2 regions of the Marinicauda sp. Alg238-R41 genome follow, and region 2 is predicted to be linked to the other one. Evidence: predicted binding sites of a transcription regulator. Region 2 holds the regulator's gene; the other holds the start of a gene.
What was found. The regulator LexA, encoded in region 2, represses DNA repair genes until DNA is damaged. The targets are predictions, from matches to a motif close to ATGTTCCNCTTGTGTTCC.

Region 1: a site for LexA is predicted at 3,613-3,630, ahead of PGP17_RS02785 (YifB family Mg chelatase-like AAA ATPase). Genes of this name have one in related genera too.

Annotation. Positions count from the first base shown of each region.
Region 1 covers NZ_CAMZOJ010000001.1:586,395-593,511, forward strand. The annotation lists gene hemW (radical SAM family heme chaperone HemW) at 1-914, shown strand, start outside; gene PGP17_RS02770 (penicillin-binding protein activator) at 911-2,296, opposite strand; gene PGP17_RS02775 (YraN family protein) at 2,375-2,770, shown strand; gene PGP17_RS02780 (BON domain-containing protein) at 2,907-3,506, shown strand; gene PGP17_RS02785 (YifB family Mg chelatase-like AAA ATPase) at 3,717-5,255, shown strand; gene PGP17_RS02790 (M28 family metallopeptidase) at 5,298-6,632, opposite strand; gene PGP17_RS02795 (ATP-binding protein) at 6,817-7,117, shown strand, end outside.
Region 2 covers NZ_CAMZOJ010000003.1:248,501-255,617, forward strand. The annotation lists gene gltA (citrate synthase) at 1-117, opposite strand, end outside; gene gltX (glutamate--tRNA ligase) at 192-1,631, opposite strand; gene PGP17_RS13175 (ComEC/Rec2 family competence protein) at 1,694-3,841, shown strand; gene lexA (transcriptional repressor LexA) at 3,874-4,548, opposite strand; gene trpC (indole-3-glycerol phosphate synthase TrpC) at 4,645-5,433, opposite strand; gene trpD (anthranilate phosphoribosyltransferase) at 5,430-6,455, opposite strand; gene PGP17_RS13195 (anthranilate synthase component II) at 6,452-7,039, opposite strand.

The DNA of each region.
Region 1 (7,117 bases), on a different contig from region 2:
CGATCCTGGAGGCGGCCGCGTCGCTGTTCGGCTTCGAGCCCGGTGCGGAGATCGGCCTGGAAGCGAACCCGGCCGAGATGGAGCGGTTCGACGGGCTGGCCGGGGCGGGGATCGAGCGTCTCTCGCTCGGCGTGCAGGCGCTGGACGATGAGAGCCTGACGCGGCTCGGGCGCGATCATGGCGCCCGGCGGGCGCTGGAGGCGCTGGAGCGGGCTCAGGCATTGTTCACCCGTGTCTCGATCGATCTGATCTATGCGCGTCAGGGCCAGTCGCTGGAGGACTGGTCGGCAGAACTGACGCGCGCCCTGGGCTTCGGGCTCGATCATCTCTCGCTCTATCAGCTGACGATCGAGCCGGGCACAGCGTTCGCGCGCAAGGTGGCGCGCGGTCAGCTTGTCCCGGCCGAGGACGATCTCGCGGCGCAGATGTACGAGCTGACGCAGAGCCTGACCGCAGCCCACGGGCTGGACGGATATGAAGTCTCCAATCATGCGCGTACCCAGGCCGACCGGTCGGCGCACAATATTCTGTACTGGACCGGGGCGGACTGGATCGGGATCGGACCGGGCGCACATTCGCGTTACGGAGCCCCGGCGCTTGGCGGGCGTATCGGAGCGGCTGCAGAGCGCAGGCCGGAGGCCTATATCGCGGGCATCGCCGAAGGGCAGGCTCAGACGTTCGAGGCGCTGAGTGCACTTGAGGACGCGCAGGAACGCGTCCTGATGGGGCTGCGTCTGAAAGAGGGCCTGGACCTGGACCGGTTGCGGGCCCTGACCGGGCACGGGATTGACCGGCGCGCGGCTGAGGGCTTTGCCGAAGACGGCCTGGTCACGCTCGACGCCGGGCGGGTCACCCTGACACCGGCCGGACGGCTCTATGCGGACGGCATCGCGGCGGCGCTGGCGCCGGCCTAGAAGCTCTCGGCGGCGTCGATGTCGGTTGCCGGGCCGGCCGGGTCTTCGAGCACGCGTCCCTCGCCGAAATAGGCCGGAGCCGGTTCGAGGACCTCAAAGCCGCCACTGCGCACGGTGTAGACGGCGAGGCCGCGCTCGATCGTTCCGTCTTCGCGGAAGCGGAACAAGCCGTCGACACCCAGAAAGCCCTCTTCGCTCTCGATGGCGCTGGACTGGAAGCCCTCCGGGCCCGAGGCGGCCATCAGGGCCGCCAGCGACCCGGCATCGTAGCCGAGACCGGCCAGGCGGGAGGGTGTGGTCTCGAACACGCGTTCGAAGGCGGCTTCGAACCGGGCGCGAGCCTGAGGGTCGGGTCCGGCAAACCAGCCATTGGCCAGTGCGGGTTCGCGCACCGTGGCGCTGTCATGCCACTGGCCGGTCCCGACGAACTTGATGAGAAGCGGATCGATGTCCTGGTAGACCAGTACCGGGGCGAGCGTGCGCAGCCGGTCCCCGCTTTCCGGCAGCAGGATGACCTGGAAGGGTGCGCTGTCGTCCGGTTCCCAGTTGCGCCCGGTGCGCTGGGCGGCCTCCTCGGCGTCGAGGGGCTCGACCCCGAGGCGGGCAAGGCGGGTCGCGGCTTCATTCATCGCCTGCACCCCGCCGGAATAGACTTCCTCGGCCACCAGGCGCGCGCCGCCCGGCTGCTCGGCGATTGCATCGCGGTAGGCGGCGGCGACCGTCGTTCCGTACTCGTTGGCCGGGCCGATGATCGCATAGCGTGTCGTGCCGAGATCGGCCGTGTAATTCACGATGCGGCGGACTTCCTCGCCGGGCGGGAAGCTGAGCAGATAAACGCCGTCCCCGGCCACGGACAACTCGGTGGAGAAGGCGATGACGGGCACGCCGCTCTCTCTCGCGACCGAGCCGACCGCCTCGACCGAATGGGAGAAGAGCGGACCCAGGATGAGCTGCGCGCCATCGGACAGGGCCGAACGCGCCGCTTCGCGCGCACCCTGCGCGGTGCCGCCGGTATCCTTGGGCAGGAGGAGCACATTCTCTCCGGCCCGTTCGAACAAAGCGAGCTCGGCGGCGCGCAATATGCTGGTCGCCTCGCGCCGGGCCGCCTCATTGTCTGCGGAGAAGGGAAGCAGGATCGCGACGCGCGCGATGTCGTCCTGTCCGCGCATATGCACCGGCGTGAAGGCCGGGTCGGCGATCGGTACGGGCAGTGTCGCCGGTGGCGGCGCCTCGCCGATCACGGGCGAAGACGGCTGCGGCGAGACCGGCCCTCGGGGGCCGTCCGGCGTGGTGGAGCACGCGGCGATCGCGAGGAGCGCAACCAGTCCGGCCATCCAGCGGCTTGGCGAGACAGCGCGCATGCGCGAGACTGTGGCAATCATGGTGACGCTCCGAAACCTTTTCCCCCGACGCCGGCAAGCTAGCCTTGCGCCCGTCAGCCCGCAACCTGTCAGGGCGTTTTGAGCGCGCGGCCTCACTCACGCGAGCGGGCCGAGCGCCGCGGACGGAATGCCGAACGGCTGGCGGCGCTCTGCCTTGTGCTGAAAGGATGGAGAATCCTGGCGCGGCGGGCGCGCACGGCGGCCGGGGAGATCGATCTGATCGCACGCCGGGGCGCTGTTCTCGCCTTCATCGAGGTCAAGGCGCGCGCAAGCGACCGCATCGCCGCCGAGGCGGTGACGCCCCGCCAGGCGGCGCGTCTGGTCCGGGCGGCGGCGCTCTGGCGGGCGCGCCAGACCGGGCTGGCGGCGCTGCAACCGCGCTTCGACGTGGTGCTGGTGGTGCCGGGCCGCTGGCCGCGGCACCTGAAGGGCGCGTTTTCAGCAGAGGGCGCCGATGCGATGCGCCTGGCCTGAAGCGGATTTACACTTGCGGGCGGGCGGCTTGCCTTACCTCTGCCCGATTGGAGCGCTAGGCGAGATTCGGTGGGTGGGAAGGCTGCGCCCAGAGCCGCACCCGGCCCGCCCGAAGACAAGACAGAAGAGGCCTTAAATGCTGCGTGTCATCGCCCTAACCCTTGCGACCGCAAGCCTGCTTGCCGGCTGCGCCGCGCTTCAGCCAGGCCGCTCGGTCGGCCGCAGCATCGACGATTTCAATGCCTCGACGCAGATCAAGTCGACCATGCTGCGCGCCGAGGGCTATGCCCTGAACGGCGTCGATCTCGAGGTGACCGAAGGCGTCGCGCTCCTGTCCGGCCGCGTGCCCCGGGCCGAGGACAAGGTGTATGCCGAATGCGTGACCTGGGCCTCCCCAGGCGTGCGTGACGTGGTCAACGAGGTGGTCGTCGGCGCGAGCCAGGGTGCGGGCGCCGTCGCCCGGGACGCCTGGATCACGCAGCAGATCCGCGCACGCCTGGTCTCTGACGCCGATGTGCGCGCGGTGAACATGAATATCGAGACGCAGAACGGCACGGTCTATTTGCTTGGTTTCGCCCGCAGTGAAGGAGAACGCGATCGCGCCTCGCGTCACGCCTCCCTCGTTGACGGGGTGGAGCGGGTCGTTGTGCTGATGCGCGTGCCCGGCGAAGCGCCCGAACTCGGGCCGCGGGGAGCGCGCCGCGCCGAACTCTGCGACCTCGATCCGGCGGACTGACCGTTAACCCGCCTCGGCCTGAAGCAGGTTCTAAACCTGCACTTATCAACAGCTTGTCGATTTCTAAAAGAAGTTTCTTGACTTCAAATCCCTGTCCGTTCGTATAATGTTCCTGTTTTGATCGGGTGTTGCTCTCATCTTGTGGAAAACATTCGACAACTTGGGGGCTCTTCGAGCTCGTTCATCAACTGCGTTTAGCGGAGCAAGGCCATGACAGCGCGGACGTCTTCAGCCTCGTTTGAGGGCGCCGAAGCGCGCTGGATTGATGTGCAGGTCCAAATTGCCGGCGGTTTGCCGGCTTTCAACATTGTCGGCCTCGCCGACAAGGCAGTGGCGGAAAGCCGGGAGCGGGTCCGCGCCGCGTTCGCCGCCATCGGCCTTGCGCTGCCCAGCCAGCGGGTCATCGTCAACCTGGCGCCTGCCGACCGGCCCAAGGAGGGCGCGCATTACGATCTGCCCGTCGCGATCGGGCTGATGGTGGCGATTGGAGTCCTGCCGCCCGAAGCGGGCCAGGAATATCTCGCCATGGGCGAGCTCGGGCTTGACGGATCGATCGCGCCAAGCCCCGGCGCCCTGCCCGCGGCGATGCTGGCCAGCGAACGCGACTGCGGATTCATCTGCGCCCAGGCCAGCGGGCCGGAAGCGGCGTGGGCGGGCGGCGATCTGCCCATACTCGCGCCGCGCTCGCTGATCCAGCTCGTCAATCATTTCAAGGGCAATCAGGTGCTCTCCCGCCCCGCGCCCGGCGATCTGGTCGATGGTCCGGGCGTGAAGGATTTACGCGATGTGCGCGGACAGGAGACCGCCAAGCGCGCGCTCGAAGTGGCGATGGCCGGGGGCCATAATCTGCTCATGGTCGGCCCGCCCGGCTCGGGAAAGTCGATGCTGGCCTCGCGCGCGCCCGGCCTGCTGCCGCCGCTCACAGCCGAAGAATTGCTCCAGGTCTCGATGATCCAGTCTGTGGCCGGCATGCTCGACCGCGGCGAGCTCAGCCGGACACGCCCCTTCCGCAGCCCGCATCACTCCGCCTCGATGGCGGCCATGGTCGGCGGCGGAAGCCGGGTCCGGCCCGGCGAAGCCTCGCTGGCCCATCATGGGGTTCTGTTTCTCGACGAGCTTCCCGAATTCCATCCCCAGGTGCTGGACTCGCTTCGGGAGCCTCTGGAAACCGGCGAAATCGCCATTGTGCGTGCGAACTCGCGCGTCTGCTTTCCGGCGCGCTTCCAGCTCATCGCCGCAATGAATCCCTGCCGGTGCGGGTGGGGCGGGGAGAATGGACAGGCGTGCGCCCGCGGACCCAAATGCGCGCAATCCTATCAGGCCCGGGTGTCCGGCCCGATGATCGACCGGATCGATCTGCAGATCGACGTCCCGCCGGTCACGCCAGCCGACCTCGCCTTGCCCCGGCCCGCCGAGGGCACGGCAGAATGCGCGGCACGCGTTGCGCAAGCGCGCGATATCCAGATGGCACGGGGCAGCCTGAACGCCCATCTGGGCGGCGACCGTCTGGACCAGGTCTGCGCGCCCGACGCGCCCGGCGCCGCGCTGCTGGGCCAGGCCGCCGAAGCGATGGGCCTGACGGCGCGCAGCTATCACCGCATTCTACGGACCGCCCGGACCATCGCCGATCTCGATGGCGCGGATGGCGTACGCCGCATCCATGTCGCCGAAGCGCTCAGCGCGCGGCGCGCGAAGCCGCCCGGCCAAGCGATTTCCCGCCCGGCGACACGGGCGTCCGCGGGCTTCTAGCGTGCAGACCGTGCGGTCCGGCCGGTCCGGCGGACGAATGGGTCAATAGCCCCCGAAGCTGCCGGCGGCGCCGGGGAAGACGACCGGGGTCTGCGACCCGTCTTCGGCGACGGCCGAAACGCCGAAGAAATAATTGTCGATGACGACATTCTCCAGCGTGTAGCTGGAGGTGCGGCCGACCCACCGGCTATGGGTCCATTGCGGCTCGTCCGTCAGGCGCCAGTGGACCCGGTAGCCGGCCAGATTGGCCGCGGCTTCGCCCTCCGGCAGGTCCCAGCTCAACGTCGTGTCCGGGCTGACCGCGCCCTCAACCTGCACATTGGCCGGTATGGGCGGTGCGCCGGCGAGCAGGGCGAGCGTGGCCGCGTTGAGCGCGGTGGCCTTGGCGGCGTAGTCGAAGTCCACGAAGTCGATCGTATCGCCGTAGTGCCGACCCTCCTCATTGCGCAGGTCCTGATGCTGCCGGTCGTAATGCTCGTGGGTCTCCATCAGGCGGACACCGGGAATACCCACGGCGTTGAAGGGACGGTGGTGGCCGCCGCGGCCGAACCGGTCGAGGCGGTAGACCATCATGACATCGAGATTGCGCACATACTGGTCGGCGACACGGTCGATATAACGGGCGAGGTTGCGCGATGGGGAATCCACTTCGCCGCCGGTGAAGCGGCGCCGGCGGGCTTCGTCCTCGGTCTCCGCTGCGCGTGTGCCCTCGGAGAAGACGCGGATGGTGGAGTTGTCGATCACGCCGTCAATGCCGGCGATATTGCCGATCATGTCGTTATTAAGCACCGCCTTGATGCGCCAGCCCTGCTCGAGCGCCCAGTCGGCCACGATCTCGCCGCCGAACAGGCCCTGCTCTTCCCCGGCCAGCGCGGCGTAGACGATGGTGCCGGCAAATTCATGCTGGCTGAGCACGCGCGCGGCCTCGATCGCCCCCGCCACGCCGGATGCGTTGTCGTTGGCGCCGGGCGAATCCGACTCGGCGTCCATGACATCGCTGACGCGGCTGTCGATGTCCCCGCTCATCATGACCACGCGGTCCGGATCGAGTGTGCCGCGCTGGATGGCCAGAACCGACACGACTTCGACCGGTTCGGGAAGGCGCGTTTCACCCGAAATCGTGTCGGACACGTAGACGACTTCCAGGCAGCCGCCGCATTCGGCAGAGATGCGCTCGAACTCGTCATGAATCCAGCGCCGGGCAGCCCCGATACCGCGTGTCGCGGACTCCGTCTGGGATGCGGTGTGCCGGGTCCCGAAATCCACAAGCGTGCGGATGTCGGCTTCTATCCGCCCGGCCGAAACCGAATCGACAATATCGTAGATCGCCATCACCTCGCCCGGGGCCGGAGCCTCCTCCTGAGCGAGAGCGGGCATGGCGACAAGCAAGCCAAGCGAGGCGGCAATGCGGATCATATGAATCGTCCCCGGGATCGTGTGAGCGGTGGTCTTTGGGCCGGCATCATGTCGGAGTGACCCGACCCGTCAAGGCGCGCACCTCCGGACCGGCGCCCGACCTCATCCAAGATTCCTTAACGCGGCACGCGCTAAAAGCTCATCCATGACCCGCGATCGCCCCTCTCATTGCGCGCCGGATTCCGAGCCGCCTGCCGTAGCGGCCGGGACGAATCTGCGCGCCATCTTCGATTCAATGGGCGAGCTGGTCATGGTGCGCGACTGCTCCGGCCGGCTGACCGAGGTCAACCAGGCTTTCCTCGAGGCTTTCGGCGGCGCTAGGGCGGACTGGACCGGACGCTGGTTCGCATCGGCCCTGGGATCGCAGAAGCCGGGGGAATCGCGCCGCTACGATGTCGCCATGGCGACCCGGCGGGGAGAGGCCTGGATCGAATGGACGGAAACGG
Region 2 (7,117 bases):
CAACGTACGAATATCGATGACGTCCGGACCGACGGTACCGCCCAAAATCGGCAGGTCGATCGTCTTCCCGTTAATCGTCAGCTGGGCAGTGCCTTTTTCCTTGGCTTTGTTTTCCATCTCTCCAACCCCTTTTTCTGGCGCAGTTTGTTGCGGCGATTGGCCCTTCAGATAGGTTTGAAGGGCGTGGTTTTCTATAGCTGATCGTCGAGCCTGGACAGCGTCTCCTCGCGTCCCAGGACGGCAAGCACGAAACTCATATCCGGCGCCGGTGCTCCACCGGTCACTGCAGCGCGCAGCGGCATGCCGACCTTGCCGAATCCGACCGCTTCTTCCTCGGCAAAGCTCTTCAGACGGGCGTCCAGCCCCGCTTCACTCCAGTCGGCCTGGCCGGCGAGAACATCGCGCAGCCGGGACAGGCGCTCGCGTGCCTCGTCGTTCAGCGCCTTGGCCTGCTTTCCTTCAAGCTTGAAGGGACGCGGGCGCAAGAGAAACGCGGTCTGATCCTCGATCTCGGCCAGCGTCTTGGCGCGATCCTTGATCGTGCCCATGGCCTTGAAGACCCAGGCGCGTGCCGTGTCATCGGTACGCAGGTCTTCACGCCCCGCGATAGCATCCCAGAACAGATCGGCCAGGCGCGCATCGTCAGCCCGCTTCATGTGAAAGGCGTTCACGCTGGCCATCTTGTCGAAGTCGAGCCGGGCGGGAGCCTTGTTCAATCCGTCGAGATCGAAGGCCTCGACCATCTCCTCGTCGGTGAAGAGTTCCTGGTCACCCTTGGCCCAGCCCAGGCGAAGCAGATAGTTGCGCAGGCCCTCGGGCAGATAGCCCATGTCCCTGTAGGCTTCGACGCCGAGTGCGCCGTGACGCTTGGAGAGCTTCTTGCCGTCTGGACCGTGGATGAGTGGGATATGCGCGAAAACCGGCACATCCCAGCCCAGCGCCTGGTAGATTTGCGTCTGGCGCGCGGCATTGGTCAGGTGGTCGTCGCCGCGGATGATATGCGTCACGCCCATATCGTGGTCATCGACCACAACCGCGAGATTGTAGGTCGGCCCGCCATCATTGCGCAGAAGGATGAGATCGTCGAACTCCTTGGCGGCCCAGCTGACATCGCCCTGGACGGCATCCTCGATCTCGACGCCGTCCTCCGGTGCGCGAAAGCGAACAACGAAGGCGGCCCCGTCAGGCGCCTCCGACGGATCGCGGTCGCGCCAGGGAGAGCGCAGGGCCCGGCCTTCCGCGAAGGCCGTCTCCCGCAAGCTCTCGACCTCTTCGGGCGTGCAGTAACACTTGAATGCCTTGCCAGTCTGCAGCAGCTCGGTCGCCACGGCACGGTGGCGGTCTGCGCGCTCGAACTGGGAAACGACGTCTCCGTCCCAGTTCAGGCCCAGCCAGGTAAGCCCTTCCAGAATGGCCTCGACGGCTTCGTCGGTAGACCGGGCGCGGTCCGTGTCCTCGATCCTCAGTTTGAACTGGCCGCCGTGGTGGCGGGCAAACAAGGAACAGAACAATGCGGTGCGCGCCCCGCCAATGTGGAGAAAGCCGGTGGGCGAGGGGGCGAAACGGGTAATGACCTGAGTTGAATTCTGCACGTGCGAAATCTTGCTGCGCTGCGAGGTGGGCGCGATCATTAGCACGCCGGCCTCAAAAAGAGATAGTCTTCCAGTGAACTCTTTTGCGGGCAGGGCGCGCAATGACCCTTCTTCAGGTGGTGGACCGGGCCGTGACGCCCATGCGGTGTCGCACGCGGCGCGCTCTGCTCGGTTGGGCAAAAACCGCCTTTGATGCACCCGATCCACGCCGTCTCATCCTGTGGGCGCCGGTGGCCATCGGCGCCGGCGCGGCAGCCTATTTCGCGCTTCGAAGCGAGCCACCGCCCCAGACACCGGGGCTGGCGGTTGTGATCGCGATCCTGATCACGGTGTTGGCCGCACGCATGCACCGCCACCCGCGCGGTCTGGTTGCACTCATTCTTCTGGCATTGACGCTCACCGGGTTCGCGCTGGCTCAATGGCACGCGCAGAGCTTTGCGTCCGGCGCGGACCACGGCCGGGAACGCGCGCACGTTCTGGAGGGATGGATTGAGCGCGTCGAGCGATCGGGCACACGCGAGCGGCTCATTCTTCGCGTCACCGACATGGAGGGCAGCGAGACGCCGCCCCACCGGGTTCGCATCCGGACCCGGCTGGGGGAGCTGGAACCCGGTGACTTGGTCCGCGTCAATGCCGTGCTGGCTCCACCGGGAGGCCCGGCCGCCCCGGGCGGTTACGATCCGGCTCGTGCCGCCTGGTTCGACGCGATCGGCCTTACAGGGTTTGCGATTGCTCCACCTGAAGCGATCCTGTCGGGCGAGACGAGCGACCGGGCTGTGCGCGATTTCGTGCGATGGCGCTGGCGCCTCGCCGAGCGCATCCGTGATATGGGCGGCGAGGACACAGGCGGCCTGGCGGCAGCGCTCCTCACCGGAGACAGGTCCGGCGTCTCCCAGGCCCAGGCAGATGCCCTACGGGTGTCAGGCCTTGGACATATCCTCGCCATTTCGGGACTGCACATGGCGTTGGTGGCCGGCGGGATCTATTTTGCCGCGCGGTTCGCTTTCGCAGCCATCGTGCCGTTTGCCAGAGCCTACGATCCACGCAAACCCGCGGCGCTGATCGCGCTCACAGCCGCGCTCGCCTACCTCGTCGTTTCGGGCGCATCGGTTTCCACACAGCGGGCCTTCATCATGACCGCCGTGGTTCTGTTCGGCGTCATGCTCGACCGGCGCGCCTTTTCCTTCCGGTCCCTTTCCCTCGCGGCGCTCATTATCTTGGTGATGGCACCGGAAAGCGTGATCGAACCGGGTTTCCAGATGAGTTTCGCTGCGGTGGCGGCCTTGATCGCGGTCTTCGATTTGTGGACGCGGCTGCGCCGGGCGCCGATGCAGCCACCCGGCTGGGTAGCGCGCGCCTGGAACGGATTTGCGGGACTTGCCGCCACATCCCTGGTCGCCGGCATGGCGACCGGCGCCTTCGCGGCCTTCCACTTCCAACGCCTGGCGGCATACGGCTTCCTGGCCAATCTGGCCGCGATGCCGGTCTTCACCTTCTGGGTGATGCCCTGGGGCGTGGCGTCGCTCTTGCTGATGCCGGTCGGACTGGAAGCCGGGCCGCTTGCACTGATGGACGCCGGACTCCGCGTCGTGATGTGGGTGGCCAACGCCGCTGCGACGCGCGAGGGGGCCGCTATCGCGGTCAGCGCGGCGCCTGGCTTGACGGTGGCGCTCTACGGTCTCGGGTTCGCGCTGCTGACCATAGGCCGTGGCGCGGTTCGTCCTGCGGGTGCTGTGCTGATCGCGGCCGGATTCTCGGTCTGGAGCAGTGCAACGGCACCCGACATGCTGATCACGGAAAGCGGCGCGGCAATCGCGCGCTACGCGCCGGAAAACCCCGACGCCGAGGGCGAGGACAGGCAATGGCAGACCAATGACCGGCGGCGAGGGCGGTTCGATGCGCGCGTGTTTCTTCAGCGTGTCGGCGAAACCAATACCGCGCCGGCGGGAGCGGATTTGCGCTGTGACGCTCTTGGCTGCACGGGCCAGACCGTGGATGGGCTGGTCCTGGCCTTTCCGAACAGTGCACAGGCGCTGGAAGACGATTGCGCGCGCGCCGATATCATCGTGATCGATGTGACCGTCTCACCGTGGCTGACGCGGCGTTGCGCGGCGTTCGTTTTCGACAGCCGCGAACGCTCGCGCCTGGGCTCGACCGAATTCTGGATCCGTGACGGTCAGGTCATCCGCTTTCAGGGTGCGAATACGGCGCGGGGCTTACGTCCCTGGACGCCGCGGCCGGACGGCTAGCCTCCCGGCCCGAGCGCCTGGCATTCAAGGCTCTAGTGATAACGACGGATCAAGCCGACGAGCCGGCCCTGCACGCGAACGCGGTCCGGACCGAAAATACGCGTTTCATAAGCCGGGTTCGCCGCCTCAAGCGCAATGGAATTGCCCTTCTTGCGAAGGCGTTTGAGCGTTGCTTCCTGATCGTCCACTAGCGCCACGACGATCTCGCCGCTGCCGGCGGTATCGCACCGCCGGATCACCACGACATCGCCGTCGAGAATGCCGGCGTCGATCATCGAATCGCCGCTGACCTCAAGCGCGAAGTGCTCGCCTCCCGAAAGCATGTCGGGAGGGACGGGGAGGCGATCGGTTTCGTGTTGAATCGCTTCGATCGGCACACCAGCCGCAATACGTCCCAGAACGGGGACTTCCGAGGTCTGACTGCCGCGGTCCGATCGTCCGAAATCGGCCTGAACGACGTTGCCGGGTGCAGTGTCGGGACGGGACCCGGTCATTTCCGGCATTTTGAGAACTTCGAGGGCGCGCGCACGGTGGGGGAGCCGACGAATGAAGCCGCGCTCCTCCAGCGCGCTCACCAGGCGGTGAACGCCGGATTTCGAAGCCAGATTAAGGGCTTCCTTCATTTCGTCGAACGAGGGCGAGACACCATCGCGGCTCAAACGCTTATGGATGAAAACCAAAAGCTCGTGCTGCTTCTTGGTGAGCATGGACGTCCCCCTGCGGCTGGAACAAAAGCGGAAGTTATGCCGAATGTTCTATGCCTGTTCCATGCAGGCGTCAAGCCGCGTGGCGGACGCGGAGGGCTAGCCGAGGAGCTGGCGAGTCGCTTGGGTGACGTCGTCCTGCCGCATAAGGCTTTCACCGACCAGAAGCGCCCGCGCCCCGGCCGAGGCGACCCGCGAGACATCGTCCGGCGTGAAGATGCCGCTCTCGGCCACCAAGAGGGCCTGCGTCGGCGCGTGCGGCGCGAGCGATTCGAATGTCTCCAGACGCGTCTCGAAGGTGCGCAGATTGCGGTTGTTCACGCCCACCAGAGTGGCGCCGAGCTGATTGGCGCGTTCCATTTCCGCGCGGTCGTGAACCTCGACAAGCGCGTCCATGCCCCATCTGGCGGCCTCATCCATAAGGGTGCGCGCCGTGTCATCGTCGACCGCGGACAGGATGACGAGAATGCAATCGGCGCCGAGTGCGCGCGATTCGGCAATCTGCCAGCGCGTGTACATGAAGTCCTTGCGCAGGACCGGCAGGGAGACAGCGTCTCGCGCGGCCTGGAGGTAGGCATCCTCGCCCTGGAAGCTGGGCGTATCCGTCAGCACAGAGAGACAGGTCGCACCGCCGGCCTGATAGGCTCTGGCAAGTGCGGGCGGATCGAAGTCCTCGCGGATCAAACCCTTGGATGGGCTTGCTTTCTTGACCTCGGCAATCAGCGACGGGCGGCCATTGCGAGAGGCCAATTCAAGCGCCGAGGCGAAGCCGCGAACCGGCGGCGCCAGCTCTGCAGCGACGCAGACGGCCTCAAACGGCCGGTCAGTCTCGCGGTTGCGGACATCCTCGCGCTTGTACGCTTCAATTCGGGTCAGCACATCGCTCATCGGGTTTCCTCGTGAGTCACATCACTTAGCGTCTGCAGAGCGCCTCTCGCTTGGCCCTCATCGATCGAGCGCGCAGCGAGCGCAGCTCCCTCGGCCAGGTTCTCTGCTTTTCCGGCGAGGATCAGCGCAGCCGCCGCGTTCAGCAGCACGATATCGCGATAGGCCCCGGTCTCGCCATCGAGCAGACGGCGCAGCGCCTGGGCATTGTGCTGAGGATCGCCGCCTTTGAGCTCATCGAGCGAGGCCCGTCTCAGACCGGCATCCTCAGGGGTCACTGTGAACCGGCGTATCTGCCCTGTCGGCGTGAGTTCGGCCACAAGGCTCTCACCTGTTGTGGTCAATTCGTCGAGCCCGTCACTGCCGTGCACGATCCAGGCACGCTCGGCGCCGAGTCCGCGTAGAGCTTCGGCCATGGGCTCCAGCCAGCGTTCATCGAAAACCCCGAGAAGTTGACGCCTCGCGCCGGCCGGATTGGACAACGGACCCAGCAGATTGAAAATCGTACGTACTGCAAGTGTCTTGCGGGCCGGTCCGACATGGCGCACGGCACCGTGATGGGCCTGCGCGAAGAGGAAACCGACACGGGCCTCGCGCAGGGCCTTCTCCACCGATGGCACCGAGGCGAAGATATTCACGCCGATAGCTTCGAGGACCTCCGCCGAGCCGGATTTGGAGGATGCCGCCTTGTTGCCGTGCTTGGCGACGGTGGCGCCAGCGCCGGCTGCGACAAGGGCGGCCGCAGTCGAGATATTCCAGGTGCCGCGCGCATCGCCGCCCGTTCCGCAGGTGTCGATGGCGTCTTCAGGCGCGTGCACCGGCGTCATGCGTGACCGCATAGCCTCGGCGCCGACGATCAGGGCTTCGGGTGTCTCTCCGACGGCAGCAAGCCCGATCAGCAAACCGCCTATCTCGACCGGATCGGCCTCACCGTCCATCAGAGCATTGAAGGCTGCCTCCAGGGCAGACCGGTCCGGCGCGCGGCCGGCGGCCAGGGCCTGTATGGCGGGAGACAGCCGGCTCATGCCGGAATGGCAGCCGGCAGCCCGGCAAGCGTCAGGAAATTGGCCAGAATCTGGTGACCGCTCTGCGAGGCGATGCTCTCGGGATGGAATTGAACCCCGTGGATCGGCCGCGTCGGGTGAGACAGCCCCATGATCTCGCCGTCGGCCGTACGCGCGGTCACCTTGAGCGGACTGTCGGCTGACAGCTCGACTGCGAGAGAGTGGTAGCGCGTGCCCAGGAGCGGACGAGGCAGTTCATGGAACACGCCGGCACCCTCGTGCTCGATTTCGCTGGTCTTGCCGTGCATGATTTCACGCGCCTGGACGACCTTGCCGCCAAAGACCTGCCCGATCGCCTGATGGCCGAGGCACACACCGAATATTGGAAGTGTTTCCGAGGCGTTGCGGATCAGATCGAGGCAGATCCCGGCGCGGTCAGGATCGCAGGGACCCGGCGAGATCACCACCGCGGACGGCGACATGGCAAAGGCCTCGTTAACGCTGATCGCGTCATTACGAACCACCCGCACCTGGCTTCCCAACTGCTGGAAATAATGGACCAGGTTGAAGGTGAAGCTGTCGTAATTGTCGATGAGCAGGAGCATGAGACGTGGCCGACCCTTCCAGTGAACGAGGGGCGAAGTTAGGCGAGGCGCCGCCCCGCGCCAAGCTGGCCGACTCAC